Regions from separate parts of the Delftia sp. DS1230 genome, predicted to be linked through region 2. Evidence: riboswitches for the same ligand, from Rfam matches in the RefSeq annotation. Region 2 holds a riboswitch; the other holds the start of a gene.
The links. Region 2 has a riboswitch for S-adenosylhomocysteine ahead of metH (methionine synthase). Riboswitches for the same ligand answer to the same signal wherever they lie in the genome.
Positions count from the first base shown of each region.

Region 1: another riboswitch for S-adenosylhomocysteine. It lies ahead of ahcY (adenosylhomocysteinase); the one in region 2 lies ahead of metH (methionine synthase).

Region 1 covers NZ_CP157763.1:773,986-789,778, forward strand. The annotation lists gene AAN986_RS03470 (acyltransferase) at 1-1,073, opposite strand, end outside; gene AAN986_RS03475 (peptide chain release factor 3) at 1,275-2,903, opposite strand; gene AAN986_RS03480 (potassium-transporting ATPase subunit F) at 3,193-3,300, shown strand; gene kdpA (potassium-transporting ATPase subunit KdpA) at 3,415-5,121, shown strand; gene kdpC (potassium-transporting ATPase subunit KdpC) at 5,193-5,927, shown strand; gene kdpB (potassium-transporting ATPase subunit KdpB) at 5,931-8,015, shown strand; gene AAN986_RS03500 (TorF family putative porin) at 8,098-8,973, shown strand; gene AAN986_RS03505 (sensor histidine kinase KdpD) at 9,008-11,713, shown strand; gene AAN986_RS03510 (response regulator) at 11,725-12,459, shown strand; S-adenosyl-L-homocysteine riboswitch at 12,467-12,551, shown strand; gene ahcY (adenosylhomocysteinase) at 12,622-14,052, shown strand; gene AAN986_RS03520 (TlyA family RNA methyltransferase) at 14,210-15,412, shown strand; gene metF (methylenetetrahydrofolate reductase [NAD(P)H]) at 15,435-15,793, shown strand, end outside.
Region 2 covers NZ_CP157763.1:258,620-274,412, reverse strand. The annotation lists gene AAN986_RS01195 (GntR family transcriptional regulator) at 1-503, shown strand, start outside; gene AAN986_RS01190 (glycerophosphodiester phosphodiesterase family protein) at 675-2,018, shown strand; gene metH (methionine synthase) at 2,121-4,877, opposite strand; S-adenosyl-L-homocysteine riboswitch at 4,905-5,031, opposite strand; gene AAN986_RS01180 (FadR/GntR family transcriptional regulator) at 5,309-6,115, shown strand; gene AAN986_RS01175 (transporter substrate-binding domain-containing protein) at 6,112-6,918, shown strand; gene AAN986_RS01170 (amino acid ABC transporter permease) at 6,950-7,678, shown strand; gene AAN986_RS01165 (amino acid ABC transporter permease) at 7,675-8,328, shown strand; gene AAN986_RS01160 (amino acid ABC transporter ATP-binding protein) at 8,315-9,061, shown strand; gene AAN986_RS01155 (zinc ribbon domain-containing protein) at 9,134-9,493, opposite strand; gene fmdA (formamidase) at 9,540-10,769, opposite strand; gene urtE (urea ABC transporter ATP-binding subunit UrtE) at 10,806-11,495, opposite strand; gene urtD (urea ABC transporter ATP-binding protein UrtD) at 11,516-12,259, opposite strand; gene urtC (urea ABC transporter permease subunit UrtC) at 12,279-13,475, opposite strand; gene urtB (urea ABC transporter permease subunit UrtB) at 13,548-14,462, opposite strand; gene urtA (urea ABC transporter substrate-binding protein) at 14,573-15,793, opposite strand, start outside.

The sequences.
Region 1 (15,793 bases), 520 kb from region 2:
CCCGCCCACAGACAGAAGAAAAATCTATACCTGCTGTATGGTTTTTTAAAGCTAAAGAATTCTCCGTTCGACCGGCTGGGCTTGAATTTGAGTGCCTGTTTCTCGATGGCATGCCACGATAGATATGCGAATGCAATCGTGATGACGAAGGATATAAGAAGGCTGGTGTAGAAGTTCAGACTGTGAGATGCGAAGCTCAGTATCGTCTGCTGCACGGGAAATGCAAAAAGATATATGCCGTATGAAGGATCTCCCCAGCGCCCGAAATTACGAAGGAAAGGCGTGGAAGAGGTTCCCAGAAAAATTGCCATGTAAGGCAGTATCAGCAATACGGCGAGAAATTTGAGCTTCAGATAAATAAGAATAATTGCAGCTGTGCAAAGTGCAAGCAGGATTTTTTTCTTGTGTTTTGACCATATGTCTTGCAGTGCATACAGAGCGGATCCGGAGAGAAAGAAGGCTATGAATTCCTGTTTGGCGTGGATATCTGCTGCAGAGGTAGGGAGACGCTTGAAGGCATACCAAATAAGATAAGCTGCGGCGATGGCCAGCAGGCTCTTCTTGCTATTCAATAAGCCAATGAATCCCAGGCTTCCCAGTAGAATATAGCAGATAACCTCGTATGGTATGGTCCATAAGGAGCCATTGACGGTAGGGAGTGCTGGATTGTTTTGGAAGACGCCCGGCAGGGTGAATCGCGTCTCCATATATAGAAGCTTCAGGTATCCAAGGGTCTCCGGATGGCCAAAGTAATCCTGCATGCTCAGTGTCGTGACGGAGGGGCCAAGAATGAATGTGCAGAAAATAACAATGAATGTCAGTGCTGGCCAGATGCGCAGAATGCGCCGCAAGAAGAATCGTCCAATATGCGGGTCGGCGAACCAGCTTTGAGCAACAAGATAGCCACTGATAGAAAAGAATATTAATACCGCAACCCCTCCCCATGTATACATGCCAAGTAAGCCGGAGGTTGGAAGTCCCGAAAGCGCGTAGTGGTGGCTGTATAGCACCAAGCTTGCGGCAAAGATTCGAAGAAAATCGAAGTTGTTGGATGGATGGCTGTTTTTATCCACGGATATTTCTTTTCTGAAAACACAGCAGGCGCATCAAGCCATAACTTGTGCGCCTGCGGCGGAATTATTTTCTGCTTCTCGTCAAGACTTCAATCTCCATGTCAGAGAATATGTCCTTATTTCAGGTAAAAGGGTTATTTTTTGGCTCATTTGCAAGTAGGTGGTCGCCTGTGTTGCTTTAGGTAACAGCGTTGGGCGGGATCAATTGGCGGCCTGCAAAGCCAACCCCGCATGCTCGCGCAGCGGATGGAAATGGATCTTCGGAAACCGCTCCTGCGCCAATCGCACGTCATAGGGTGACGTGCACAGATAGGCCAGCGTGTCGGCCGCATCGCGCGCCATGCGCAGCGGGTAGGCGTTCTCGAATTCGCGCAGTTCGCCCGGCGTGTCGGCCGTGATCCAGCGGGCGGCCGTGTACTGGCAGCCTTCCAGACGGATGTCGCAGTCGTATTCGGTGTTCAGGCGGTGCTGCACCACTTCGAACTGCAGCTGGCCCACGGCGCCCAGCAGCATGTTGCCGCCGGCTTCGGGCTTGAAGACCTGGATGGCGCCTTCCTCGCCCAGCTGCATCAGGCCCTGCTGCAGCTGTTTGGTGCGCAGCGGGTTCTTGAGCACCACGGTCATGAACATTTCAGGGGCGAAGAAAGGCAGGCCCGTGAATTGCAGGCTCGCGCCGTCGGTGATGGTGTCGCCCAACTGCACGCCACCATGCGTGGTGAAGCCGATGATGTCGCCCGCATAGGCTTCTTCGACGGCTTCGCGGCGCTGGCTCATGAAGGTCACGACCGAGGTGGGGCGCAGTTCCTTGGCGGTGCGCTGCACCTTCATCTTCATGCCGGGCGTGTACTTGCCCGAGGCCACGCGCACGAAGGCGATGCGGTCACGGTGGTTGGCATCCATGTTGGCCTGGACCTTGAAGACCACGCCGGAGAAGCCTTCGTCCTCGGGGTGGATGATCTTTTCCACAGGCTGCTTGTTGACCAGCAGCGAGCTTTTTCGGGGGCTGGGCGGGGGCGACATGTCGACCACGGCATCCAGCACTTCCATGACACCGAAGTTGTTCACGCCGGAGCCGAAGAAGACCGGTGTGAGCTTGCCGGCCAGGAAGGCCTCATGGTCCCAGGGGGCCGAGGCGCCCTGGGCCAGTTCCATGCTGTCGAGCGCGTCGTCAAAGGCCTGCCCGAAGCGCGCACGCAGCTTGTCGGCCTCGGCCAGGGGAATGGCCTCGAAGTCCTGGGGGCGGCGTTCGCTGCCGGGCTGGAACACCGTCATGGTCTGGGTGAGCAGGTTGATGATGCCGCCGAACTGCTTGCCCTGGCCCACGGGCCAGGTGACGGGGCAGCAGGGCATGCCCAGCTCGCGCTCCACTTCGTCAAGAATGTCCAGCGGATCGCGCACTTCGCGGTCCATCTTGTTGACGAAGGTGATGATGGGCGTGTCACGCTGGCGGCAGACCTCGATCAGGCGGCGGGTCTGCGATTCGACGCCGTTGGCGGCGTCGATCACCATCAGCGCCGAGTCCACGGCCGTGAGCACGCGGTAGGTGTCTTCCGAGAAGTCCTTGTGGCCCGGGGTGTCGAGCAGATTGACCACATGGTCGCGGTAGCTCATCTGCATGACCGAGCTGGCCACCGAGATGCCGCGCTGCTTTTCGATTTCCATCCAGTCGGAGGTGGCATGGCGGCTGGCCTTGCGGCCCTTGACGGCGCCCGCGATCTGGATCGCGCCCGAGAACAGCAGCAGCTTCTCGGTCAGCGTGGTCTTGCCCGCGTCGGGGTGGGAAATGATGGCAAAAGTCCGGCGGCGCCGGGTTTCAGAGGCGTATGACACAGTATTGAAAGCGCAGAGGCAGGGCGGTGCCTGCCAGAAAAGGGAGACGTAATGTCTGTCGCGGGCGGCCATTGGGGCATGGAGCCAAGCGAGGCCGCAAATGGCCGCCATTCTACTTTCGCACCGGGAATATCGGCGAACAGGGATGTAAGTCGTGTCCCTGGTTTCTTGATGCCGTCTTGATACGGCACGTCGCAATCTCAATCCGCTTTTGACAGCCCCGGCCCTAGAGTTTTCCCCATCGCAACAACAGGTGCCGCCATGCGGCGCCGATGCGGGAGAAATCCCTATGACCCTGACCGAAATCACCGGATGGCTGGGCGCCCTGGGCGCCCTGGGCGCCCTGGCTGTGTTTGTCTACCTCGGATACGCATTGCTGCGGCCCGAACAGTTCTGAGGTGGCGCAGATGCAAGACCTGATCTTTATCGCCCTGAGCCTGGGCTGCTTCGGGGGCCTGCTGGCCTTCGTGGCGGCGCTGGGCCGGATTTGACTGCCTGAAAGGAGACCTCCATGTGGTTGACCTGGATGGAATATGCACTGGTGCTGCTGCTGATGACGGCGCTGGCCGTGCCCATGGGGCAGTGGCTGGCACGCTGCTTCACGAGTGAGCACCATGCCTGGATCGAGCGGCTGAGCTTTCGCGCCCTGGGCGTGAACCCGGCCGAGCGCATGGGCTGGCAGCGCTACGGGCTGGCGCTGCTGCTGTCCAACGGCGCCATGCTGCTGCTGGGCTATGCGCTGCTGCGCCTGCAGGGCTGGATGCCGCTCAATGCGCTGAGCAATGCGGCGCAGACACCGGACCTGGCCTTCAACACGGCCGTGTCCTTTGTGACCAATACCAACTGGCAGGCGTATTCGGGCGAGAGCAGCCTGTCCAACGCCACGCAGATGGTGGCCATCACCTTCATGATGTTCGCTGGCGCGACCACGGGCGTGGTCGCCGCGGCGGGTGTCATCCGCGGCCTGGCGCGCTCCAGTGCCTCGGACCTGGGCAACTACTGGGTGGACTATGTGCGCATGCTCTGGCGCGTGATGCTGCCGCTGAGCTTTGTGGTGGCCCTGGTCTATGTGTGGCAGGGTGTGCCTCAGACGCTGGATGGCCAGGTCTGGGCGACGACGCTGGAAGGCGCTCGCCAGCAGATTCTTCTCGGCCCCGTGGCCAGCCTGGAGAGCATCAAGCACATCGGCACCAACGGTGGCGGCTTCTTCGGCATGAATGCGGCCCATCCGTTCGAGAACCCCACGCCGCTGACCAACGCATTCCACATCCTGGGCATGCTGCTGATCCCGTCGGCGCTGACCTATGCGCTCGGCTCCATGCTGCTGCGCCGTCGCCAGGGCTGGGTGCTGTTCGGCGCCTGCCTGGTGATGTTCGTGGGCTTTCTGGCGCTGGTGTTCACGGCCGAGCAGGCCGGCAATCCGCTGCTCACGGCCGCAGGTGCCGACCAGCAGATCAGCGCCACCCAGCCGGGCGGCAACATGGAGGGCAAGGAGCTGCGCTTCGGCATCGCCGATACGGCGCTGTTCGTGACCACGACCACGGCCGCGACCACGGGCTCGGTCAATGCCATGCATGACTCGCTGACGCCCCTGGGCGGGCTGGTGCCGCTGGCGCAGATGATGCTCAACTGTGTGTTCGGCGGCGACGGCGTGGGCCTGATCAACCTGCTGCAGTACGCCATCCTCACGGTTTTCCTGGCCGGCATGATGATCGGCCGCACGCCCGAGTTCCTGGGCAAGAAGATCGAGGCGCGCGAGATCAAGCTGGTGATGCTGGCCGTGATGGCGCACCCGATCTCCATCCTGGGCTTCACGGCGTTGGCTGCGGTCTGGCCCGACACCATGGCCAGTCTGACCAACCGGGGGCCGCACGGCTTCTCGGAGGTGCTCTATGCCTATGCCTCGGGCACGGCCAACAACGGTTCGGCCTTTGCGGGCCTGAATGCGAACACGCCGTTCTTCAACACCACCATCGGCCTGGCCATGCTGGCTGGCCGCTATCTGACACTGCTGCCCATGCTGGCCCTGGCCGGCAGCCTGGCGGCCAAGCCCACCGTGCCTGCGGGGCCGGGCACCTTCCCGACGGCCACGCCGCTGTTCATGGGCTTGCTGGTCTTCGTGGTGGTAGTGGTCGGTGGACTGACCTTCCTGCCTTCGCTGGCCCTGGGTCCTGTGGTCGAGCAACTGCAGATGCTGTCAGGACAGGTCTACCCCTGAACACCCCTGAGCCCGTTTTTTTCCTGGCCGCCTGCTGTGCCTGACACAGCAGCGCGGCGGAGGTTTCCGAAATGCAAGTTCAAACACACACTTCCGGCCCGTTGCCGGTGCTGCGCACCGATGCGCAGGTTCCATCCCAGACCGATGCCGGCGGGCTGCGCTCGCTGTTCGGCCCCAGCCTGCGGTCGGCGCTGTTCGTCGCCGTGGTCACGGGCCTGGCGTATCCGCTGGTCACCACGCTCGTGGCCCAGGCCGCGTTTCCCAAGGCCGCCAATGGCAGCCTGATCACGCGCCAGGGCTCGGTCGTGGGCTCGGCCCTGATCGGGCAGGAGTTCGCTTCGCCCCGTTATTTCCAGGGTCGGCCCAGCGCCACCACGGCGCCGGATCCCGACAAGGCCGATGCCACGGTGGCCGCGCCCTACAACGCCGCGCTGTCGGCCGCCACCAACCAGGGGTCGACCCACGCGGCGCTCAAGGAGTCCGTGGCGGCGCGCGTGGCGGCCTACCGCGAACTCAATGGTCTGGCGGCAGATGCCGCTGTGCCTGTGGATGCCGTGACGGCCTCGGCCTCCGGCCTGGATCCGCACATCTCTGTGGCCAATGCCGAGCTGCAGCTGCCGCGCGTGGCACGCGAGCGCCAGCTGCCTGTGGCCAAGGTCCAGGAACTGCTGCGCCAGCAGATGCAGCCGCGCGTTCTGGGCCTGCTGGGTGAGCCGCGCGTGAACGTGCTGCAGTTGAATCTGGCGCTGGACGATCTCTCGGCCGCGACGCTGCAGCCTGCGGCAGCCAATGCCGCCAAGGAGTAAGCCATGTCGCGCAAAACTGCTTTGTCCCTGTTCGATCCTTCGCTGGTGCGCCAGGCGCTGGGTGACTCCATCCGCAAGCTGGCACCGAGCGCGCAATGGCGCAACCCGGTGATGTTCGTGGTCTATCTGGGCGCCATCTTCACCAGCCTGCTCTGGGCCCAGGCCCTGGCGGGCGAGGGCGAGGCGCCTGCGGGCTTCATCCTGGCCATTGCGCTGTGGCTGTGGTTCACCGTGCTGTTCGCCAATTTTGCGGAGGCGCTGGCCGAGGGGCGCAGCCGCGCCCAGGCCGCGAGCCTGCGCAGCATGAAGCGCAGCACGGTCGCCAAGAAGCTGGAGCAGGCCAGCTACCAAAGCCGCTGGCATCCCGTGGGTGCGGAAGAACTGCGCTCGGGCATGTGGGTGCTGGTCGAGGCCGGCGACACCATACCGCTGGACGGCACGGTGATCGAGGGCGTGGCCTCGGTGGACGAAAGCGCCATCACCGGCGAATCGGCCCCCGTGATCCGCGAGGCCGGCGGCGACTTCTCTTCGGTCACCGGCGGCACGCGCGTGCTGTCGGACTGGCTGGTGGTGCAGATCACCGTGAACCCCGGCGAGTCCTTCCTCGACCGCATGATCTCCATGGTGGAGTCGGCCCGCCGCCACAAGACGCCCAACGAACTGGCGCTGACCATCTTGCTGGTCGGACTGACGCTGCTGTTCCTGCTGGTCATCGTCACGCTGCGGCCCTATTCGGCCTTTGCGGTGGAGCTGACGGGCAGCGGGCAGGTCGTGGGACTGACGGTGCTGGTCGCCCTGCTGGTGTGCCTGATCCCGACCACCATCGGCGGCCTGCTGTCGGCCATTGGCGTGGCAGGCATGAGCCGCATGATGCAGGCCAACGTGATCGCCACTTCGGGCCGCGCCGTGGAGGCGGCCGGCGACGTGGACGTGCTGCTGCTGGACAAGACCGGCACCATCACGCTGGGCAACCGCCAGGCCAGCGAATTCCTGCCCGCTCCCGGCGTGACGGCCGCGCAGCTGGTCGATGCGGCGCAGCTGGCATCACTGGCCGACGAGACACCCGAGGGCCGCAGCGTGGTCGTGCTGGCCAAGGAAATGCATGGCCTGCGCGAGCGTGACCTGGCAACCCTGCATGCCGTCTTCGTGCCCTTCACGGCCCAGACGCGCATGAGCGGCGTGGACATGCCGCAGCCCGACGGCGGCACGCGCAGCCTGCGCAAGGGCGCGGCCGACGCCGTGCGCCGCCACGTCGAAGCCATGGGCGGCAAGTTCCCGCCCGCCATGCTCAAGGTGGTGGAGGATGTGTCGCGGCGCGGCAGCACGCCGCTGGTGGTGGCCGATGGCGCCCGCGTGCTGGGCGTGATCGAGCTCAAGGACGTGGTCAAGCACGGCATACGCGAACGCTTTGCCGAGCTGCGCCGCATGGGCATCAAGACCGTGATGATCACGGGCGACAATCCGCTCACGGCCGCCGCCATTGCGGCCGAGGCCGGCGTGGACGACTACCTTGCCGAAGCCACGCCCGAGGACAAGCTGCGCCTGATCCGCGAACACCAGGCCGCAGGCCGGCTGGTGGCCATGACCGGCGACGGCACCAATGACGCACCCGCACTGGCCCAGGCCGACGTGGCCGTGGCCATGAACAGCGGCACCCAGGCGGCCAAGGAAGCCGGCAACATGGTGGACCTGGACAGCAACCCGACCAAGCTCATCGAGGTCGTGGAGACCGGCAAGCAGATGCTGATGACGCGCGGCGCGCTGACCACCTTCAGCGTGGCCAACGACGTGGCCAAGTACTTCGCCATCATCCCGGCCGCCTTCGTGGGCACGTATCCGCAGCTGTCGGCGCTCAATGTCATGGGACTGGCCAGCCCGAGCTCGGCCATCCTGAGCGCCGTGATCTTCAACGCGCTGATCATCATCGTCCTGATACCGCTGGCCTTGCGTGGCGTGCCCTACCACGCCATCGGCGCCTCGGCCCTGCTGCGGCGCAACCTGCTGGTCTACGGGCTGGGGGGCCTGGTCGTCCCCTTCATCGGCATCAAGCTGATCGACATGCTGCTGGTGGCTTTCGGCCTGGCCTGATCTTTGGCGGCAAGCCTGCCCGCCCGGGCAGGCACCGCCTTGCTTTCTCTGTACAAAAACCAAGATGAAATCCGTTTCTTCCATGACGGCCGCTTGTGCCGTCCCCCGTTTCTTCCCCCGTGCCTCGCTGGCTGCACTGTTGTCGCTGGCGGCTGCGTCCTGCCATGCCCAGGCCGAGACCTCCCCAGTCAACGCTGCCAGTGCCGATGCCCAGCAATCGCCCGCACCCGCCTACGCGCTCACCGGCAGCGTGGCGCTGCTCAGCGACTACCGTTTCCGTGGCATCTCGCAAAGCTGGATGGGGCCGGCGCTGCAGGGCGGGCTGGAGCTGTCACTGCCGCGTGGCGCCTACCTGGGCGTGTCCGGCTCCAGCGTGTCGCGCCACAGCTATCTGGACGGCCGCGCGCTGGAGCTGGACCTGTACGGCGGCTGGCGCACCGAGCTGCTGCCGGGCTGGACGGGCGACATCGGCCTGCTGCACTACAACTACCCCGGCGCGCGCGTGCCCCGCGGGGATGACAGCGGCGGCGTGCGCTACGACACCACCGAGGCCTATCTGGGCGTCACCCACGGCGGCTTCAGCGCCAAATGGTCGCTGGCGCTGACGCCTTACTTCGGCCTGCGCGACAGCACGGCGGCCACGGCCTTTGCCGAGGCACTTCCCGGCAGCGGCAGCTCACGCGGCAGCAGCTATCTGGACCTGAACTACCAGCATCCGCTGGGCGACTGGGCGGTGCTGGGCCTGCATGCCGGCCACACGCAGGTGCGCAACTACAGCGAACTGTCGTACGCCGACTGGCGCGTCTCGCTGGCCCGCAGCTGGGGGCCATGGACGGCCACGCTGGCCTGGGCCGGCACCTCGGCCGACACGCGCTACTACCGCGCGGCCAATGCGGCAGGCCAGATGCAAAGCCTGGGCCGCAGCGGCTGGGTGCTGTCGCTGTCGGCGGCGTTCTAGTGTGGGGGCACGCTCTGGTGCTAGGCTGAGAACCATGCCCATTTCGTCCTCTGCCGAGCCGGCGCCGCCCGGTCTGCCGCGCCCCGATCCCGACGCCCTGGTCGCGCGCCTGCGCCATGAGCGGGCGCAGGAGGGGCGGGGCAAGCTGCGCATCTACTTCGGATCGAATGCAGGCGTGGGCAAGACCTACGCCATGCTGGCCGCCGCCCAGCGCGAACGCCAGGGGGGCCGCGAGGTTCTGGTGGGACTCGTGGAAACCCATGGCCGCAAGGAAACGGCGCAGCAGCTGCATGGCCTGGAGCAACTGCCGCTGCGCGAGCTGCCGCACCAGGGACGGACGCTGCGCGAGTTCGACCTGGATGCGGCGCTCGCGCGGCGTCCGCGCGTGCTGCTGCTCGATGAACTGGCGCACAGCAATGCGCCAGGCTCACGCCATCCCAAGCGCTGGCAGGACGTGCAGGAGCTGCTGGACGCAGGCATCGATGTCTGGACCACGATCAACGTGCAGCACCTGGAAAGCCTGAACGACGTGGTGGGCGGCATCGTCGGCATCACGGTGCGCGAGACCGTGCCCGACCAGATCTTCGACGATGCCGACGAGGTCATCGTCGTCGACATCTCGCCCGACGAGCTGCTGCGCCGCTTGAAGGACGGCAAGGTCTACATGATGGAGCAGGCCGAGCGGGCCTCGCGCAACTTCTTCAGGCGCGGCAACCTGCTGGCGCTGCGCGAGCTGGCACTGCGCCGCACGGCCGACCGCGTGGACGAGGACATGCGCGACTACCGGCGCGAGCGCTCCATAGGCACGGTCTGGCCTGCGCGTGAGCGCCTGCTGGTGGCCGTGGCAGGGCACGCGGGCGACGACGCCCTGGTGCGCCAGGTGGCGCGCATGGCACGCCGGCTGGATGCTGGCTGGATGGTGGTGTACGTGGACGCGCCCCAGCGCCAGCACCGCCCACGCAGCGTGCAGGCCGCCGTGCTCAAGACCCTGGCCCTGGCCGCGCGCCTGGGGGCCGAGACGGCCACGCTGCCGGGCGCCGATGTGGCCGAGGCCCTGGTTGCCTTCGCGCGCGAGCGCAACGCCAGCCGCCTGGTGCTGGCCCAGCCGCCGCGCCCGGCATGGTCGCCCTGGCGCTGGTGGGGCCGCAGCCTGCCCGACCGCATCGTCCAGCTGCATCCCGACATCGACGTGCTGGTGCTCTCCGGGGGCTCCAGCGCGGCCCGGACCGAGGCCGCGCCTGCCGCACCGCTGCGGCGCAGGCCGCTGCCCTGGAAGGGCTATGCCGGCGTGACCCTGGCCTGCTTGACCGCCACGGTGCTGGCCGAGCAGCTGCTGCGCATCTTCGACCCGGCCAACGTGGTGATGCTGTTCCTGCTCATCGTCGTGCTGTCTTCGTTGCGCTGGGGGCGTGGCCCGGGCGCCTGGGCGGCGCTGCTGTCGGTACTGTGCTTCGACTTTTTCTTCGTGCCCCCGCGCGGATCCTTCCATGTCAACGACACGCAGTACCTGTTCACCTTCGTGCTGATGCTAGGCGTGGCCCTGGTCTGCGGCCAGCTCATGGCGCGGCTGCGCCACGAGGCGCGCGTGGCGGCCGAGCGCGAGCGGCGCGCGGGCGCCCTGGCGCGGCTGGCGCGCGACCTTTCGGGCGCGCTCACGCAGGAGCAGGTGGTGGAGATTGCGCTGAGCACGGTCTCGGGCGTGTTCGACGCCCAGGCCGGGCTGCTGTTGCCCGATGCCGACGAGCGCCTGCGCCCCGCCGGCGGCGGCTCCTGCCCCATGGACGACAGCATTGCGCGCTGGGCCATGGACCACGGTCAGCAGGCCGGCCAGGGCACGGACACGTTGCCGGCCGCGCCGGCCCGCTACGTGCCGCTGGCGGCGCCCGTGCGCATGCGGGGCGTACTGGTGCTGCAACTGCGTGCGCCCCAGCGCCTGGAGGTGCCCGAGGAGCAGCGCCTGCTGGAGGCGTGTGCCAGCCAGGTGGCGCTGGCGCTGGAGCGTCAGCACTTCGTGGCCGTGGCCCAGCAGACCCAGATCGCCATGGAGGGCGAGCGCATGCGCAACACCTTGCTGTCGGCCGTCTCGCACGACCTGCGCACGCCGCTGACCACCATCCTGGGCGCGGCCGAGGCCGCGCAGCGCCATGTGCCGCCGGGCGGCGCAGCCGACATGCTGGAGCAGGTCCGCATCCAGGCCCAGGCCATGCAGCGACTGGTGGAGAACCTGCTGGACATGGCGCGCCTGCAGCAAGGCGGCGTGCACCTGCAGCGCGAATGGCTGCCGCTGGATGAAGTGGTCGGCAGCGCGCTGCGCCAGATGCGCGCGCGCCTGCACGAGCATCCCGTGAGCACCGACGTGCCCGCCAGCCTGCCGCTGCTGCAGCTCGATCCCGTGCTCATGGAGCGCGTGCTGGTCAACCTGCTGGACAACGCCGCCAAGTACACGCCGGCCGGCACGCCGCTGACCATCCACGCACGCGAACAGGACGGCGAGGTGCTTGTGGCCGTGCAGGATGGCGGGCCCGGCCTGCCGCCACACCTGCCCGTGGAGACGCTGTTCGAGCCCTTCACGCGCGGCACGGCCGAGTCCACCGTCTCGGGCATAGGCCTGGGGCTGGCGCTGGTGCGCAGCATTGTCGAGGCCCATGGCGGGCGCATCGAGGCCGCTGCCGCGCGCCCAGGCCCCGGCACCGTGTTCACGCTGCGCTTTCCGGTGCCGGAGCAGCCATTGCTCGATTAGAGTCTTGCGCCATGAGCACGCCCACCAACCGCATCCTGATGATCGAGGACGACCCCGGCATCCGCCGCTTCGTGCGCCTGGTGCTGGAGGACGAGGGCTGGCAGGTCTTCGAGGCCGACAGCGCGCGCCGGGGCCTGATCGAGGCGGCGAGCCGCCAGCCCGATCTGGTCATCCTCGACCTGGGCCTGCCGGATGCCGACGGCAAGCAGGTTCTCACCGAGCTGCGCGGATGGTCCTCCGTGCCCGTGCTCGTGCTCTCCGCGCGCGAGCGCGAGGACGAGAAGGTGGCCGCCCTGGACGCCGGCGCAGACGATTACCTGGTCAAGCCTTTCGGTGTGCCCGAGCTGCTGGCCCGGCTGCGCGTGATGCTGCGCCGCCGCCAGCAACTGGGGGCCGCAGGCGGCGCAGTTGCATCCAGCCAGGTGCACTTCGGCCAGGTGCAGGTGGACCTGGCCACGCACGAGGTGCGGCGTGCGGGCCAGCCGGTGCACCTCACGCCCATCGAATTCCGCCTGCTGGCGGCGCTGATCGCCGCCCAGGGCCGTGTGATGACCCACCGCCAGCTGCTGCTGCAGGTCTGGGGACCCGAATACCTGGGCCGTGCCCATTACCTGCGCGTGCACATGGCCAATCTGCGCCAGAAGATCGAGGACGAGCCGGCCCAGCCGCGCCACCTGGTGACCGAGCTGCAGGTGGGCTACCGGCTTGTGGGGCTGGGCGGTGAGGCATCCCCGGGATCGGTATAATCAGCGCCTCTCCGAGGAGCGTTGCAGCAGGCCCATTCACCAGATGCGGTCTGCGAGGCTCGGAGTCATACCTGCAACGACGCTCGCCCACGCTTTCTGTGCGGTGAGCTTTTTTTCGTCTCCCGCAGAACGTGGTTTTTCATTCATCTTTTGGAGAAAACCATGAACGCTGCTGTTCGTCCCGTTTCCGCCGACACGGCCATCGCTGACATTTCCCTCGCCGCCTGGGGCCGCAAGGAAATCCTGATCGCCGAAACCGAAATGCCCGGCCTGATGGCCACGCGCGAGGAATTCGCCGCGGCGCAGCCGCTCAAGGGCGCGCGCATCGCCGGCTCGCTGCACATGACCATCCAGACGGCCGTGCTGATCGAGACGCTCAAGGCCCTGGGCGCCGACGTGCGCTGGGCCTCGTGCAACATTTTCTCGACGCAGGACCATGCCGCCGCCGCCATCGCCGCCACGGGCACGCCCGTGTTCGCCATCAAGGGTGAATCGCTGGCCGACTACTGGGACTACACCCACCGCATCTTTGAATTCGGCGCCGCCGGTACCGAAGGCGAAGGCCCCAACATGATCCTGGACGACGGCGGCGATGCCACCATGCTGCTGCACCTGGGCATGCGCGCCGAAAAGGACCTGTCCGTGCTGGACAACCCCGCCTCCGAGGAAGAGAAGATCGCCTTTGCCGCCATCCGCGCCAAGCTGGCCCAGGACCCCACCTGGTACACGCGCAAGAGCGCCCACATCATCGGCGTGACCGAAGAGACCACCACCGGCGTGCACCGCCTCAACGAGATGTCGGCCAAGGGCACGCTGAAGTTCCGCGCCATCAACGTCAACGACTCCGTCACCAAGAGCAAGTTCGACAACCTCTACGGCTGCCGCGAATCGCTGGTGGACGGCATCAAGCGCGCCACCGACGTGATGATCGCCGGCAAGGTCGCCGTGGTGGCCGGCTACGGCGACGTGGGCAAGGGCTGCGCCCAGGCGCTGCGCGCGCTGTCGGCCCAGGTCTGGGTCACCGAGATCGATCCCATCAACGCCCTGCAGGCCGCCATGGAAGGCTACAAGGTCGTGACCATGGAGTGGGCGGCAGACAAGGCCGACATCTTCGTGACCACCACCGGCAACCGCGACATCATCCGCCACGAGCACATGGTGGCCATGAAGAACGAAGCCATCGTCTGCAACATCGGCCACTTCGACAACGAGATCGACGTCGCCTCCATCGAGCAGTACCAGTGGGAAGAGATCAAGCCCCAGGTGGACCACATCACCTTCCCTGACGGCAAGAAGATCATCCTGCTGGCCAAGGGCCGCCTGGTGAACCTGGGCTGCGCCACCGGCCACCCCAGCTTCGTGATGAGCGCCTCGTTCGCCAACCAGACCATCGCCCAGATCGAGCTGTTCACCAAGCCCGATGCCTACGAGGTCGGCAAGGTCTACGTGCTGCCCAAGATCCTGGACGAGAAGGTTGCCCGCCTGCACCTGAAGAAGGTCGGCGCCATGCTGACCGAGCTGACGGACGGCCAGGCTGCCTATATCGGCGTGAGCAAGCAGGGGCCCTACAAGCCCGAAACTTATAGGTATTAAGCACCCCCTGAGGCGCTGACGCGCCTTCCCCCTCTCTACCCGCTTCGCGGGGGAGGGGGACGACGCCCTCGCTGCGGGGCGGCCCTTGCTTGGCGTCCCTGAGTTGGGTCGCGCCGGTTTCGGGCATTAGTCAACTGAGATTTCCTGGAGCGACGCTATGCGCGCAGATGTATTTTTGGTGGAAGCCGGCCATGCGGCCACGCGCTCGCAGGCGCAGCGGCTGATTGCGGGTGGCGTGCAGTGGCGCATGACGCCGTTGACGCCGTGGAAGAAGGTCGCCAAGAACGGTGACGAGATTCCCGCAGGTGCCGAGCTGCAGTTGCTGGACGGGGCCGAGGCCCGGTTCATCTCGCGCGGCGGGCTGAAGCTGGAAGGCGCGCTGGCGGCCACCAAGCTGTCGGTGGACGGCCTGCGCTGCCTGGACGTGGGCCAGAGCACGGGCGGTTTCACCGACTGCCTGCTGCAGGCAGGCGCCGCCCAGGTCATCGGCGTGGACGTGGGCCATGGCCAGCTGCATGACCGGCTGCGCTCGGATGCGCGCGTGATCTGCGTCGAAGGCGTCAATGCCCGCGCGGTGACGGCCGAGGGCTTGCAGGAGGCCTGCGAGGAAGTGCTGTCCGAACGCTGGGAGGAAGATCCCGACGACAACGACACCCAGCCCGTGGCGCCCTATGCCTGGATGCGCAACGGCGGCGTGGTTGACGAAGACTACGACGACAGCGACGACGCCAAGGAAAACGAGATCGAGGCCTTCAAGGCCGAGCGCGCGGCCAAGGGCAAGGCGCGCGATGAGGGCACGGTGGCCACGCAGCGCCGCCGCCGCGCCGAGTTTGCCGACGTGGACATCACGCCGCAGTTCGACTTCGTCACGGGCGATCTGTCCTTCATCTCTCTGACCCTGGTGCTGCCGGCCGTCACGCGCCTGCTCAAGCCGCATGGCCAGCTGCTGATGCTGGTCAAGCCGCAGTTCGAGCTGCAGCCGGGCCAGGTCGGCAAGGGCGGCATCGTGCGCGATGCGGCCCTGTTCACCGAGGTGGAGCAGCGCATTCGCACCTGCCTGGGCGAGCTGGGCCTGGAGGTCAAGGGCTGGATGGAGTCGGCCATCGAAGGCGGCGACGGCAACCGCGAATTCTTCGTGCATGCCCAGCAGGCGGCCGTGGTGAAGGAGCCAGAGCAGCCTGAAACGCAGGACGACGACGAGCCCCGCTCGGCCGTGAAGGCCGCTCCTAAGCCGGCCGCGCCTAAGCGCGTGTCCCGCACCGTGCTGCGCGAGCAGCGCAACGAGCGTGTGATCGACACCAGTACCGAGTTCGGCGTGCCCGGTCCGGGCCGCGCCAAGCTGCGCAAACGCAACGAATGAAACACTGAGCAGCGAGTCTTACATGAGCTTTCCGATCAGCTTCGAGTTCTTCCCGACCAAGACGCCCGAGGGCGCGACCAAGCATGTGCAGGTGCGCAAGAACCTCTATGCGCGCAAGCCCCAGTTCTGCTCCGTCACCTATGGCGCGGGCGGCTCCACGCAGACGGGCACCTTCGCCATGGTGCGTGACATCCAGAACGAAGGCGTCAGCGCGGCATCGCATTTCTCCTGCGTGGGCGCCACGCACGACAAGGTGCGCGCCGAACTGCAGGAGCTGAAGGCCATGGGCGTGCGCCGCATCGTCGCGCTGCGCGGCGACCTGCCCAGCGGCTATGGCCTGGGTGGCGAATTCCAGTACGCCAGCGATCTCGTGGAATTCAT
Region 2 (15,793 bases):
GGCGCGGCTGGTACGTGGTCCAGCCCTCGGCCGAGGAGGCGCAGGACGCCTTCGCGGCGCGCCGCATCATCGAGACCGGCATCCTGGGCGAGGCCGGGCGCCCCCTGCAAAGCGTGATCGGCCAGCTGCGCCGCCACATCGCCCAGGAGCAGGAGGCCATTGCGGGCGCCGACGCCGCCACGCGCGCCTTCCTGCTGGCCGACTTCCACGTCTGCCTGGCCGAGCAGATGGGCCACCGCCTGCTGGCGCTCACCCTGCGCGACCTCACGGCCCGCACCACGCTGGCGGCCACCTTGTTCCAGTCCACGCACAGCGCCAGCCAGTCCTGCGCCGAGCACGAACGCATCGTCGAGGCGCTGGAGCGCGGCGATACCGAGGGCGCCAAGGCCCTGCTGCTGGAGCACATCGGCACGGTGGAGCGTTCGCTGGAGATCCGCCCGAGCGAGGCGCCCGACGCCGGCGACCGCCTGCGTGCCACGCTGGCGCCCCTGTTCGGGGGATAACCCTGTGTCGGTGGGTCGGCAAATTTCCACCGACCGTCGCTAAAACGCCAATCCGGGCCCTACGGGGCGCACTGTCATGGTGCCGACACGGCTGACTGCATACGCTGCTGAGCTGGCGCATTGCGCGCCGTTCATCAACCCACCACTGCTTCGGATATGACCCAACGTCCTATGTCCTTTTCCCGCACTCCCCTGCTCGCGTCCCTGTGCGCGGCTGCAGTCCTCACGGCCTGCGGCGGCGACGGCGGCTCGTTCTACCTCACGCTCGACGGAAAGCAGCCCCAGGTGATCGCCCACCGCGGCTTCTCGGGCAAGTTCCCGGAGCAGACGCGCATGGCCTACGAGGCCGCCGCCGACGCGGGCGCGGACATGCTCGAACTCGACATGCACCTGACGAAGGACTGCCAGCTGGTCGCCCGCCACAACGCCTGGCTCAGCGACAGCACCAACGTGGCCGACGTGGCCAAGACCAATGCCGAAGTGGCGCGCCGCCAGCGCACTGCGGCCGGCGTGCTGGTCAACGTGAAGTACCCCGCCGTGCCTGCCAACGGCCCCTCGCAATACCTGAGCGACCAGCTCGATGCCAACGATCCCAAGTCCGTGCTCAAGGCCCTGGTGGTCGATGGCGAGGACCACCGCAACGACTGGTCCATCAGCGACTTCACGATGCAGGAGCTGCGCAGCTGGCTGACCGGCACCATCCTGGACAACCGCAGCGAGCGCCCCACCGAGTGGAACGGCAAGCTGCCCCTGATCAGCGCCCAGGACGTGCTGGACATCGCCGCCGCCAAGGGCAAGGCCCTGGGCCGCACCATCCCCGTCTACGCCGAGACCAAGAACCCGTACTGGAACAACCAGCAGGCGATCGCCAACGGCTGCGGCGCGCCCGGCTCGCGCCCGTTTGAAGACGCGGTGATCAAGCTGCTGGACCAGAACAAGCTCAACGCCAAGGATTCGCCCATCTACATCCAGAGCTTCGACCCGGCCAGCCTCAAGTACCTGCGCCAGGCCGGCATGAAGGCCAAGGGCGTGCAGCTGATCGACGGCAACGACTTCAATCTGCGCGACGGCTCCATGGTCTACATCACCAACGATGAGTGGACCTTCATCAGCGGCCGCCCCTACAGCTGGACCCTGGCCGGCGACGCGCGCACCTTCGCCACCATGCTCACGCCCGCAGGCCTGGCCGAGATCAAGACCTATGCCGACGGCATCGGCCCCTGGAAGCCCCAGGTCCTGGGCCACTCCGTCGTGCCCTACAAGGACGGCGCCGGCCTCAAGGACGTGAACACCGTCAAGGACACGGGCCTGATCCGCGACGCCCACAAGGCCGGCCTGATCGTGCACAGCTTCACCTTCCGCAACGAGCCGGGCCGCCTGGCCGGCCTGTACAAGGGCGACCCCGTGCAGGAATACCTGGCCTACTACCGCCTGGGCATCGACGGCGTGTTCACCGACTTCACGGACACGGCCGTGACGGCGCGCAAGGCGTACAACAAGGAAATCGGGCTCTGATCGAGCGCTGAATGCCGCTGCGGCAGCGTCCATAAAAAAGCCAGGGCATGCCCTGGCTTTTTACTTGCAACGCGCGGCACCAGTCCGCGCGGACAAACGTTCTCACCCCAGATTCGGCGCCAGCAACCGGCGCAGTTCCTCGATGTCCATGCCCCGGCGCGCGGCCATGTCGGCCAGTTGGTCCTCGCCGATCTCGCCGACGTTGAAGTAGACGGAGTCGGGGTGGCCGATGTAGAAGCCGCTGACGCTGGAGGCCGGGTTCATGGCCAGGCTTTCGGTCAGCGTCATGCCGATCTCGTCGGCCTTGAGCACGGCGAACAGGTCGGTCTTGGCGCTGTGGTCGGGGCAGGCCGGGTAGCCGGGCGCGGGGCGCACGCCCTTGTACTGTTCCTTGATCAGCGCTTCGTTGCTGAGGTCCTCGTCGGGCGCATAGCCCCACAGGTCCTTGCGCACGCGCTGGTGCAGGCATTCGGCGAAGGCCTCGGCCAGGCGGTCGGCCAGGGCCTTGAACATGATGCCGGAGTAGTCGTCCAGCGCGTCCTGGAACTCCTTGTCCTTCTTCTCGGCGCCGATGCCGGCCGTGACGGCGAACAGGCCCGCGTAGTCCTGGATGCCCGATTCCTTGGTGGCCACGAAGTCGGACAGGCAGCGGCTGGGGCGCATCACGGGCTGGCCATCCGGGCCTTCCACCATCTGCTTTTCGGTCTGCTGGCGCATGCCGTACCAGGTCATCAGCACCTGGCTGCGGGACTCGTCGGCGTAGAACTCGATGTCATCGCCCACGCGGTTGGCAGGGAACAGGCCGATGGCGCCGTTGGCCTGCAGCCAGCGGCCTTCGATGATCTTCCTGAGCATGGCCTGGCCGTCGGCCAGCACCTGGCGGGCCTGCACGCCCACGATCTCGTCGTCGAGGATGGCCGGATAGGGGCCGGCCAGGTCCCAGGTCTGGAAGAACGGGCCCCAGTCGATGTATTCGGCGATCTCGGCCAGGTCGAAGTTGCGGAACACGCGCCGGCCCAGGGCGCGCGGCGCCACGGGGGCCTGGGAAAAGTCCACGGGCGTGGCGTTGGCGCGGGCCTTGTCCAGCGGCCACAGCGGCGTCTTCTTCTTGTTGGCGTGCTGGGTGCGGACCTTGTCGTAGTCGGCCTGGATCTCGGCCAGGTAGTTGCCCTTGTTCTCGCCCAGCAGGCTCTGGGCCACGCTGACGCTGCGCGAGGCATCGGGCACGTAGACCACGGGGCCTTCGTACTTGGGCGCGATCTTGACGGCGGTGTGCACGCGCGAGCAGGTGGCGCCGCCAATCAGCAGCGGAATCTTCTTGATGCGGAAGTAGTCGTCCTTGTGCATCTCGCCGGCGACGTATTGCATCTCTTCGAGGCTGGGCGTGATCAGGCCCGACAGGCCGATGATGTCCGCGCCCTCGGCCTTGGCCTTGGCCAGGATCTCGTGGCAGGGCACCATCACGCCCATGTTGATGACCTCGAAGTTGTTGCACTGCAGGACCACGGTGACGATGTTCTTGCCGATGTCGTGCACGTCGCCCTTGACGGTGGCGATGACGATCTTGCCCTTGCTGGACACGTCCAGGCCCGCCGCTTCCTGCTGGCGCTTTTCCTCTTCGATGTAGGGCACGAGGTGGGCCACGGCCTGCTTCATCACGCGCGCCGACTTGACCACCTGGGGCAGGAACATCTTGCCGGCGCCGAACAGGTCGCCCACGATGTTCATGCCGTCCATGAGCGGGCCTTCGATCACGTGCAGCGGGCGGCCGCCGCCCTGCACCACGATCTGCTGGTAGGCCTCTTCGGTGTCGACGACGATGAAGTCGGTGATGCCGTGCACCAGGGCGTGCGACAGGCGCTCGCCCACGGTCTTCGGGTTCTCGGGCGTGCCGCGCCATTCGAGCTTCTTGCTGTCGTCCTTGGCGGCGCCCTTGGCGGCGTCGGCAATCTCCAGCAGGCGTTCCGCAGCGTCAGGGCGGCGGTTGAGCACCACGTCTTCCACGCGCTCGCGCAGCTCGGGCTCCAGGTCGTCATAGACGCCGACCATGCCGGCGTTGACGATGCCCATGTCCATGCCCGCCGAGATGGCGTGGTAGAGGAACACGGTGTGGATGGCCTCGCGCACGGGATCGTTGCCGCGGAAGCTGAAGCTCACGTTGGAGACGCCGCCCGAGACCTTGGCGCCGGGCAGGTTCTGCTTGATCCAGCGCACGGCCTCGATGAAGTCCACGGCGTAGTTGTCGTGTTCCTCGATGCCGGTGGCCACGGCGAAGATGTTGGGGTCGAAGACGATGTCCTCGGGCGGGAAGCCCACCTCGTCCACCAGGATGCGGTAGGCGCGCTCGCAGATCTCGATCTTGCGCTGGTAGGTGTCGGCCTGGCCCTTCTCGTCGAAGGCCATGACCACGGCGGCCGCGCCGTAGCGCTTGATCAGCCGGGCCTGGCGCTTGAATTCATCCAGGCCTTCCTTCATGGAGATGGAGTTGACGATGCCCTTGCCCTGCAGGCAGCGCAGGCCGGCCTCGATGACCTCCCACTTGGAGCTGTCCACCATGACCGGCACCTTGGCGATGTCGGGCTCGGAGGCGATGAGGTTCAGGAAGCGCACCATGGCGGCCTTGCTGTCCAGCATGGCCTCGTCCATGTTCACGTCGATGACCTGGGCGCCGTTTTCCACCTGCTGGCGCGCCACGGACAGCGCTTCCTCGTACTGCTCGTTGAGGATCATGCGCGCAAAGGCCTTGGAACCCGTGACGTTGGTGCGCTCGCCCACGTTGACGAACAGCGTGCCCTCGCCGATGGTCACCGGCTCCAGGCCGGACAGCTTCATGGGAGGGGGAGTGAAAGAGGACGACATCAAGCTCACCTGCAAAAACGGCATGGCAACAGGTGAGCGTCGTTGGCACCGTGGGCGCGGTCCGGCCGGGAACCTGCACCTGGCCCAAGCCTGACGCGGCACGCGATCCGGTGTACGGATGGGCGGGTGCCGCGCTGCAACGCTCCTCGGGCCAAAGCCCGGGATTCTACGGCGGCTGGCGGCGGCCTGCAGTGCGGGTTTTACGCCCGCATTCGGGGCAGGCCTGCACAAAGCCATGCGGCACTGCACCAAAGCGCGGCAGCGCGGGCCGCTGGCGGCGCCTTCGGGACGGATTGTCTATGCCCCATCGCCCCGGATTCTTTGCAGCGCCTGAGGACAACGCTCCTTTTTTTGCATCTGGCACGCAATTCGCTATCTGCTGGGTACGTGGTCTGACCAGTCAGGCCAAAACCCTCCACCCGCGCCAGCCCATGCAAAGCATTCCGATCTCGATGGCCCAGACGCTGCAGCAGCACATCCTGAGCGGCCACTACCCCGGCGGCAGCCAGCTGCCGCCGCAGCGCGAGCTGGCCCGGCAGCTGGGCATCAGCCGCGCTTCGCTGCGCGAGGCGCTGTCCATGCTGGAGGCCCTGGGCCTGGTCGAGATCCAGCCGGGCAAGGGCGTGCGCATCAACGGCCCGCACAGCGGCCGTGCACGCATGCACCGCGCCTATGCCACCCCGGCGCTGGGCACGCTGTCGCCGCGCCAGCTGATCGAGCTGCGCCTGGTGCTGGAGCCCGGCTGGGCCGCGCTGGCGGCCGTGCGCGCCGACGACAGCGGCCTGCGCCAGCTGCAATGGACCCAGTCCCAGCTGGCCCACGCCCTGGACCGCAGCGACCTGCTGGCCGCCGCCGACGCCGATCTGCAGTTCCACCTGCTGCTGGCCCAGCTGTCGGGCAACCCGGGCCTGGTGGCCATGGCGCGCCAGCTGGAGCTGGCCATCAGCCACAGCCTGCGCCTGCCCTTTGCCTGGAGCGGCGCCGACGACCAGCCGGTGCGCGAGCACGACGCCATCGTGCAGGCCGTCTGCGCAGGCGATGCGCCGGGCGCTGCGGGCGCCATGCGCGCCCACCTGCTGTCGGCTGCCAGGCGCAGCGGCATCGATCTCGACACACCGGACGACGCGGCGGCGCCCGACGCAACAGCGCCCGATACATCTGCGCCCGATACATCTGCGCCCGACCCTGACCCGCTTTCCTTTCGCCTCATCCCACCTTCCGAAGGAGCTTTCGCATGACTTCCCCCCTGACACCCCGCCGCGCATTCATCCGCACCGCCCTGGCGGCCGCCACCCTGGCCGCTGCCGGCCTGGGCGGCGCCGCTCATGCCGACATGCTGGCCAACATCCAGAAGGCCGGCGTGCTGCGCGTGGCGATTCCGCAGGACTTCCCGCCCTTCGGCTCGCTGGGCACCGACCTGAAGCTGCAGGGCTATGACATCGACATGGCGGCCCTGGTGGCCCAGGAGCTGGGCGTGAAGGTGGAGCTGGTGCCCGTGACCAGCACCAACCGCATCCCCTTCCTGACCACGGGCAAGGCCGACATCGTCATCTCCAGCCTGGGCAAGAACGCCGAGCGCGCCAAGGTGATCGACTTCACCCAGGCCTATGCGCCCTTCCCCAAGAGCGTCTACGGCCCCAAGGACATGAGCATCAAGGCCCCTGCCGACCTGGCCGGCAAGACCGTGGGCGTGACGCGCGGCTCCACCGAGGACCTGGCCCTCACGCAGGTGGCGCCGGCCTCGGCCACCATCAAGCGCTACGAGGACAACAACGCCACCGCGCAAAGCTACCTGACGGGCCAGGTGCAGCTGGTGACGCTGGGCAACATCGTGGCCAACGCCGTCAACGAGCGCACCAGGCTGCGCCAGCTGGACGTGAAGTTCGCGGTCGAGGACACGCCCTGCTACATCGGCGTGGCCAAGGGCGAGCCGGCGCTGCTGCAGAAGGTGGACGCCATCATCACCAAGCTCAAGGCCGACGGCCGCCTGACCAGCCTGTCCCAGCGCTGGATGAAGATGCCGCTGCCCGCCACCCTGTAACCGCTGCGCCCCTGCTCCCGGAAATCCTTCCATGGCCTATCAATTCGACTTCGGCGCCGTGTTCGACTACAGCGGCCTGCTGGCACAGGGCGCGGGCTTCACGCTGGCGCTGACGGCGGCGGGCGCCGTGCTGGGCGGCGCCATCGGCGTGGCCGGCGGCGTCAGCCGCGCCTGGCGCATTGCGCCGCTGCACTGGCTGTTCAAGGTGTACGTGGAGGGCATACGCAACACGCCCTTCCTGGTGCAGCTGATGTTCGTGTTCTTCGGCCTGCCTTCGCTGGGTGTGCAGATCAACGAATGGCAGGCCTGCCTGCTGACCACGGTGATCAACCTGGGCGCCTACATCACCGAGATCGTGCGCGCCGGCATCCAGGAGACGCCGCGCGGCCAGCTGGAAGCCGCTGGCGCGCTGGGCATGGGCCGCTGGGCGGTCTTCCGCCATGTGGTGCTGCGCCCTGCGCTGCAGCGGGTCTGGCCCTCGCTGAGCAGCCAGATCGTGATCGTGATGCTGGGCACCTCGGTGGTCTCGCAGATCGCCGCCCAGGACCTGACGTTTGCGGCCAACTTCATCCAGTCGCGCAACTTCCGCGCGTTCGAGACCTACCTGGTGGTGACGGCGGCGTACTTCGTGCTGGCCCTGGCACTGCGCCAGTTGCTGGCCTGGATAGGCCAGCGCTTCGTGGTGGGCCGCCGCACGCCGCGTGCAGCCAGGCCCGCTGCACCTGCTGCACCTGCAACCACTGCCGGAGACGCCGCATGATTGCCGACATTCCCCTGCTGCCCATCCTGGCCAAGCTGGCCGAGGGCCTGCTGGCCACGCTGGCGCTGTCGCTGCTGGCCTTCGTGCTGGGCGGCGCCACCGGATTGCTGGTGCTGTTCGCCCGCGTGGGCCGCAGCCTGAACCTGCGCCGCCTGGCCAAGGCCTATATCCAGGCCTTCCAGAACACGCCGCTGCTGATGCAGATGTTCATCGTGTTCTTCGGCTCGTCCATGGCCGGCCTGGACATCTCGCCCTGGACGGCGGCCGCCATCGGCCTGACGCTGTACACCAGCGCCTACCTGGCCGAGGTCTGGCGCGGCTGCGTGGAGGCTATCCCCCGCGGCCAGTGGGAAGCCTCGTCCAGCCTGGCCATGGGCTACCTGCAGCAGATGCGCCATGTGGTGCTGCCGCAGGCGCTGCGCCTGTCGATAGCGCCCACGGTCGGCTTCTCGGTGCAGATCATCAAGGGCACGGCCGTGGCCTCGATCATCGGCTTCAGCGAGCTGACCAAGCTCGGCTCCATGCTGGCCAACGCCACCTTCCAGCCCTTCCTCATCTACGGCCTGGTCGCCGCAGGCTACTTCCTGCTGTGCTGGCCCCTGTCCCTCTACGCATCCCATCTGGAGAAGAAACTCTATGCCGCTCGTTGATGTGCGCGCCGTTCACAAGCATTACGGCAACAACCATGTGCTCAAGGGCGTGGACCTGAGCGTGGACAGCGGCCAGGTGGTCGCCATCATCGGCCGCAGCGGCTCGGGCAAGAGCACGCTGCTGCGCTCCATCAACGGGCTGGAGGCCATCCAGTCCGGCCAGATCGTGGTGGACGACGCCGTGCTCAAGGGCTCGGAGGGCAGCGCGCCCTCGCCCGCCCAGCTGCGCGCGCTGCGCCTGAACGTGGGCATGGTGTTCCAGCAGTTCAACCTGTTCCCCCACCTGACGGCGGGCGAGAACGTGGCCCTGTCGCCCACCGTGGTCAAGGGCGTGAAAAAGCCCGAGGCGGCGGCGCTGGCGCGCCAGATGCTGGCCAAGGTCGGCCTGGGCGACAAGTACGACAGCTACCCCGACCAGCTCAGCGGCGGCCAGCAGCAGCGCGTGGCCATCGCACGCGCGCTGGCCATGCAGCCCAAGGTGCTGCTGTGCGACGAGATCACCTCGGCCCTGGACCCGGAGCTGGTCAACGAGGTGCTGGCCGTGGTCAAGCAGCTCGCCGCCGAGGGCATGACGCTGATCATGGTCACGCACGAGATGCGCTTTGCCCGCGACGTGGGCGACCAGCTGGTGTTCATGCACCAGGGCCTGATCCACGAAAGCGGCCCGGCCAAGCAGCTGTTCGCCAGCCCGCAGACGCCGGAGCTGGCCGGCTTCATCGGCGCCGTGCACTGAGCGGTACGGCCAGGCAGGACAAAGGCCCGCGTCGCGGGCCTTTTTTGCATCGGTGCGGCGCAGGGGCCGCGGTCAGTGGCTGATCATCCAGGGCCGCTTGGTCGGGAAGGTCTTGGCGCCGTTGGGCGCCGTGACCGTGGAGCCGCGCTTGCTGGCGCCGCTGCAGCAGCCGCAGCCCGAAGGGTGGCGCATGCGCGCGTAGCTGCCCTCGGCCACATCGCGTGAGCGCCTGGGCTCGTGCCGGGCGCGCTCGTTGGTGTCGTGGGCGCGGCGCTGCTCGGGGCTGGTGCAGGCCAGGCGCGGCGCGCTGACGAAGACGCGGGGCGAGGCCGCCTCGCAGATGGGGCAGGGCGCGGGCTCGTTGCGCTGCGAGAGGCTGCGCAGCGCGTCGAAGCCGCCGCATGCGGCGCAGTGGTAGTCATAGGTGGGCATGGGCGGCCTCTGGCGGATGGTGGATGGCGGGTGTCGTATGCCGGGCTTACTTGTCCTGGGCGATGGGCAGGTCCACCCCGCCCGTGATGATCTTCTGTGGTCCCTCGGCCGTGGGATTGATGTCGAAGTCGAAGATCTCCGTGGGCAGCCACAGCGTGGCGCAGGCATTGGGCACGTCCACCACGCCGCTGATGTGGCCCTGCACGGGCGCCGTGCCCAGCAGCGAGTAGGCCTGGGCACCGCTGTAGCCGAATTTCTTCAGGTACTCGATGGCGTTCAGGCAGGCCTGGCGGTAGGCCACGGTCACGTCCAGGTAGTGCTGCTTGCCCTTTTCGTCCACCGAGATGCCTTCGAAGATCAGGTAGTCCTTGTAGTTGGGCGTCATGGGGCTGGGCTTGAAGATGGGGTTCTTGATGCCGTACTTGGCCATGCCGCCCTTGATCAGCGAAACCTTCATGTGCACCCATCCGGCCATCTCGATGGCGCCGCAGAAGGTGATTTCGCCATCGCCCTGGCTGAAGTGCAGGTCGCCCACGCTCAGGCCCGCGCCGTCCACGTAGACGGGGAAGAACACGCGCGAGCCGCGCGAGAGGTCCTTGATGTCGCAGTTGCCGCCATGCTCGCGCGGCGGCACGGTGCGCGCGCCTTCGGCGGCGGCCTTGTCGCGCGCCTCGCCCTGCATCTGGCCCATGTGGGCGGTGGTGGCGTTGGGCGGGTTGGCCAGGCCGGGGATGCGGTCGGGGTCGGTGGCGATGAGGCCGGTCTCGCGCTCATTCCAGCTGGCCAGCATCTTGGGGTCGGGCAGGCAGCCGATCAGTCCCGGGTGGATGAGGCCTGCGAAGTTGACGCCGGGGATGTGGCGGCTCTTGGTGAACATGCCGTGGAAGTCCCAGATGGACTTCTGGGCCAGCGGGAAATGCTCGTCCAGGAAGCCGCCGCCGTTTTGCTTGGAGAAAAAGCCGTTGAAGCCCCAGAGGCTGTCGTCGCGCGCGCCGATGTCCAGCAGGTCCACCACCAGCAGGTCGCCGGGCTCGGCGCCCTTGACGCCCACGGGGCCGGACAGGAAGTGGACGGTGGACAGGTCCACGTCGCGCACGTCTTCGGCGCTGTCGTCGTTCTTGATGGCGCCGCCGGTCCAGTCATAGGTCTCCAGCTTGAACTCCGCGCCCGGCTCCACCCAGACCGCCATGGGGATGTCGGGATGCCAGCGGTTGTGCACCTGCGGGTTGTCGTAGGGGGACTGGTTGAGATCGACCTTGATCAGGGTTTCGGCCATGGTGTGCTCCTTGCGATGGCAGTGGGAAAAAACGGATCAGACGGAGAGGTAGGACTTGATGCGCTGCTCGTCGGTATCTGCTCTGGCCGTCTCATGGACCAGGCGCCCGCCCTCGATGACGAACAGCCGGTCGGCCACATCCATGGCGAAGGAAAGCACCTGCTCGCTGACCACGATGGTGATGCGGCGCAGCTTGCGGATCTCGTTGAGCGCCTTGGCGATGTCCTTGATGATGGAAGGCTGTATGCCCTCGGTGGGCTCGTCCAGCAGCAGCACCTTGGGGTCGGTGACCAGGGCGCGCGCAATGGCCAGCTGCTGCTGCTGCCCGCCCGAGAGGTTGCCGCCCTTGCGCCGGCGCATGTCCCAGAGCACGGGGAACAGGGCGTAGATGTCGTCGGGCACCTGGCGCGACTTCGCGTTCTCCAGGCCCGTCTGTATGTTCTCCTCCACGGTCAGCGTGGGGAAGATCATGCGGCCCTGGGGCACGTAGGCAATGCCCTTGGCCACGCGCCGGAAGCTCTCGTCCTTCGTGACGTCCTGGCCGGCCACGGTGATCTGGCCGCTCTTGGCGGGCATGACGCCCATCAGGCTTTTGAACAGCGTGGTCTTGCCCATGCCGTTGCGGCCCATGATGGCCACGGTTTCGTTCTCGCGGCCCTCGAAGCTGATGCCGTGCAGCGCCTCGCTCTGGCCATAGGCCACGTACAGATCCTTGACTTGCAGCATGTGAATTCCTTGTGCGTGCCTCAGTGGCCGAGGTAGACGTCGATGACCTTGGGGTCGGCCTGCACCTTGTCCATGGGACCCTCGGCGAGGATCTTTCCCTGGTGCATGACGGTGACCTTGTGCGCGATGCGCGCCACGAACTCCATGTCGTGCTCGATGACGATGACGGAGCGGTTCTTGCAGATGCGCTGCAGCAGCTCGGCCGTCAGTTCGCGCTCGCGGGCGCTCATGCCGGCGATGGGCTCGTCCAGCATCAGCAGCTCGGGCTCCTGCATGAGCAGCATGCCGATCTCCAGCCACTGCTTCTGGCCGTGGCTGAGCAGGCCGGCCTCGGTGTCCAGGCGCTCGTCCAGGCCGATGTCGGCGGCCACGGCCTGCACGCGATCGCGCACCGCCTCCGTGCACTTGAAGGCCAGCGCGCCGAAGACCGAGCGGCCTTCGGGGTAGGAGACCTCCAGGTTCTGGAAGACCGACAGGTTCTCGTAGATGGACGGCGTCTGGAACTTGCGCCCGATCCCCAGGCGCACGCGCTTGTGCTCGGCCATGCGCGTGAGTTCCTCGTTCTTGAACTTGATGCTGCCGGCCGTGGCGCGGGTCTTGCCGCAGATCAGGTCCAGCAGCGTGGTCTTGCCCGCGCCGTTGGGGCCGATGATGACGCGCAGCTCGTTCCTGTCGATGTACAGGTTCAGCGCGTCGATGGCCTTGAAGCCGTCGAAGGAGACCGTCAGGTCTTCCACGGCCAGCGTGAAGTCGGTATTGCTCATGGTGTGCTCCCGCTGTGGTTCAGGCGCCCTGGCGGCCCATGCCTTCGGACAGGGCGGACGTGGGCTTGGTGGCGGCCGGGGCAGGTGCTGCCTGGCCTACCTGCGCTGCGGCAGGCGCTGCGGCCGGTGCCGCGCCCTTGCGGCGGCTGTTCCACCAGGGAACGATGCGGCTTTCCCACAGGCCGGCCAGCCCCATCGGGAAGGCCATGGTCACGCCGATGAACAGGCCCGCCATGAGGAACAGCCACAGGTCCGGGAAGCTCTCCGAGAAATAGGTCTTGCCCGCGTTGACCAGCAGCGTGCCGTACACGGCGCCCACCAGGCTCATGCGCCCGCCCACGGCGGCGTAGATGACCATCTCGATGGAGGGCACGATGCCCACGAAGCTGGGCGACATGAAGCCCACCTGCAGCGTGAACAGCGCGCCGCCCACGCCCGACAGCGCAGCGGCCAGGCAGAACACGAAGACCTTGAAATTGGCCACGTCGTAGCCGGAAAAGCGCACGCGGTCTTCCTTGTCGCGCATGGCCAGCAGCAGGGTGCCCACCTTGCCCGTCTGAATCCAGCGGCACAGCACGATGGCGCCGATCAGCAGGGCCACGCAGACGTAGTAGAGGATGTACTTGGCGCTGTCCGTGCGCGTGTCCCAGCCCCACAGGGTCTTGAGGTCGGTCATGCCGTTGACGCCGCCCGTGTAGCCCTGCTGGCCGATGATGAGCACGGTGACGATCAGCGCCACGGCCTGCGTGATGATGGCGAAGTACACCCCGCCCACGCGGCGCTTGAACATGGCGAAGCTGATGAGCCAGGCCAGCAGCGTGGGCACGGCGATGACGGCGGCCAGCGAGAACGGCAGGCTCTTGAAGGGCAGCCAGAACGAGGGCAGCTCGGTCAGCTGGTTCCAGTCCATGAAGTCGGGGATGCCGGGCGTGGACTGGATCTTGGTGCTGATGGGGTCGGACGCCTCCAGCTTCAGGAACATGGCCATGGCGTAGCCGCCCAGGCCGAAGAACACGCCCTGGCCCAGGCTGAGCACGCCGCCATAGCCCCAGACCATGACCAGGCCGATGGCGACGAAGGCATAGGTCAGGTACTTGCCGACCAGGTTGAGGCGGAAGATGTCCAGCGCCAGGGGCAGCACCACCGCCAGCAGGACGGTGAGCAGCACCAGGCTGGCGAGCTGGTAGCGCTGTATCCAGGCTTTGAGGGCTTGCATGGAATGACTCCGGTGAACTCAGGGGAAATCGGGGGAACGCGGGGGAATTCGTGGACAGGGCCGGCGCCGGGATCAGCGCCGCACCTTGGAGGCGAACAGGCCCTGGGGACGCAGCATCAGGATGAAGACGATCAGCGACAGCGTGATCACCTTGGCCATGGAGCCCGCGAGGAAGAACTCGGTGATGGACTGCGTCTGCGCAATGCCGAAGGCCGAGACCACGGTGCCCAGCAGGCTGGCCGCGCCGCCGAAGGTGACCACCAGGAAGGCGTCCACGATGTACAGCGAGCCCGAGGTGGGGCCGGTGGAGCCGATGGTGGTGAAGGCCGCGCCCGCCACGCCCGCGATGCCGCAGCCGATGGCAAAGGTCAGGCGGTCGGTCTTCTTGGTGTCGATGCCGATGGCGTTGGCCATCACGCGGTTGCTGACCGTGGCGCGCACGCGCAGGCCCCAGCGGCTCTTGTGCAGCGCGATCAGCACGCCGGCTGTGACGGCCATGGTCAGCGCCAGCACGAACAGGCCGTTGATGGGAATGTCCAGCCCCTCGGCCGGCGCCCACGAGCCCATCAGCCAGTCAGGCAGGGTGGGGCTGACTTCCTTGGGGCCGATGAAGGTGCGAAAGCACTGCTGCAGCGCCAGGCTCACGCCCCAGGTGGCCAGCAGCGTGTCCAGCGGCCGCTTGTAGAGGTGGCGGATCAGCCCCCATTCCACCAGCCAGCCGGCCACGAAGGCGAACAGGAAGGCGGCCACGATGGCCAGCGGGAAGTAGTAGGGCATGAACTCGGGCGCGTGCTGCGCCGTGAGCGTGGAGCCCAGGTAGATGGTGTAGGCGCCAATGGTCATGAACTCGCCATGCGCCATGTTGATCACGCCCATCTGGCCAAAGATGATGGCCAGGCCCAGGCCCATCAGCAGCAGCACGGCGAACAGGCTCAGCCCCGCGAAGCCCTGCATCAGGCCGATGTTCATCATGTCGGAAAAACTCATGGTGCTGCTCCTGCGCGCAAGCCAATCGGGAGAGGGGGAAACGATTCACGCGGCAGCCCGCCCACCAGGCCGCAGGCCGCCGCGCATCACCTGCCTGAACGGATCAGGGCTTACTGGTAACCCTTGGGGAAGGGATCGGGTTTGATGAGTTCAGGCGACTCCGAGACCACCTTGAACGTGCCGTCCGGCTGCCCCACGGCAATGCGCGACTTGCTCCACAGGTGGTGGTTGGCGTCCACCTTCACGTAGCCTTCGGGCGCGGTCTTGAGTTCCAGCCCCGGCGATGCGGCCACCACCTTGTCCACGTCGAAGCTCTTGGCCTTTTCCACGGCGGCCTTCCACAGCCAGGGGCCCAGGTAGCCGGCCTGGGTGACGTCGCCGATGACGGCGTTGGGGCCGTACTTGGCCTTGAAGGCGGCCACGAACTTCTTGTTGTTCTCGTTGTCCAGCGTCTGGAAGTACTTCATCGAGGAGTAGAAGCCCGTGAAGTTCTCGCCGCCCACGCCGGTCATCTCGTCCTCGGTCACCGACAGCGTGACCAGCAATTGCTTGTCACCCGTGATGCCTGCGGCCTTGAGCGCCTTGTAGAAGGCCACGTTGGAGCCGCCCACCACGGCCACGAAGATGCAGTCCGGCTTTTGCAGCTTGATCTTGTTGACCAGCGAGCCGAAGTTGGTGCTGCCCAGCGGGTAGTACTCCTCGCCGACGACCTTGCCCTTCTGGAAGTTCTCGATGTGCTTGCGCGCGATCTTCATCGAGGTGCGCGGCCAGATGTAGTCCGAGCCGATCAGGAAGAAGGTCTTGGCCTTTTTCTCGGCCTTGGCCCAGTCCAGGCTGTACAGGATCTGCTGCGTGGCTTCCTGGCCCGTGTAGATCACGTTCTTGGACTGCTCCAGGCCTTCGTAGAAGGTGGGGTAGTACAGCAGGCCGTTTTCCTTCTCGAACACGGGCAGCACGGCCTTGCGCGAGGCGCTGGTCCAGCATCCGAAGACGGCGGCGCAGCGGTCGTTGATGAGCAGTTTCTTGGACTTCTCGGCGAAGGTGGGCCAGTCGGAGGCACCGTCTTCCTTGATCACGCGGATCTTGCGGCCCAGGATGCCGCCCATGGCGTTGATCTGGTCGATGGCCAGTTGCTCGGCCTGGATGGAGCCGGTCTCGGAGATCGCCATGGTGCCCGTGGCCGAGTGCAGCTGGCCCACGACGACCTCGGTGTCGGTCACGGCCAGCTTGGTGGTGTTGACCTGGGCCGTGGGCTGGGCGAAGGACCAGGCCGGCAACCCGGCCACCGAGGCGGCGCCAAGCGCCTGCAGGACGCGGCGGCGGCCCATTTC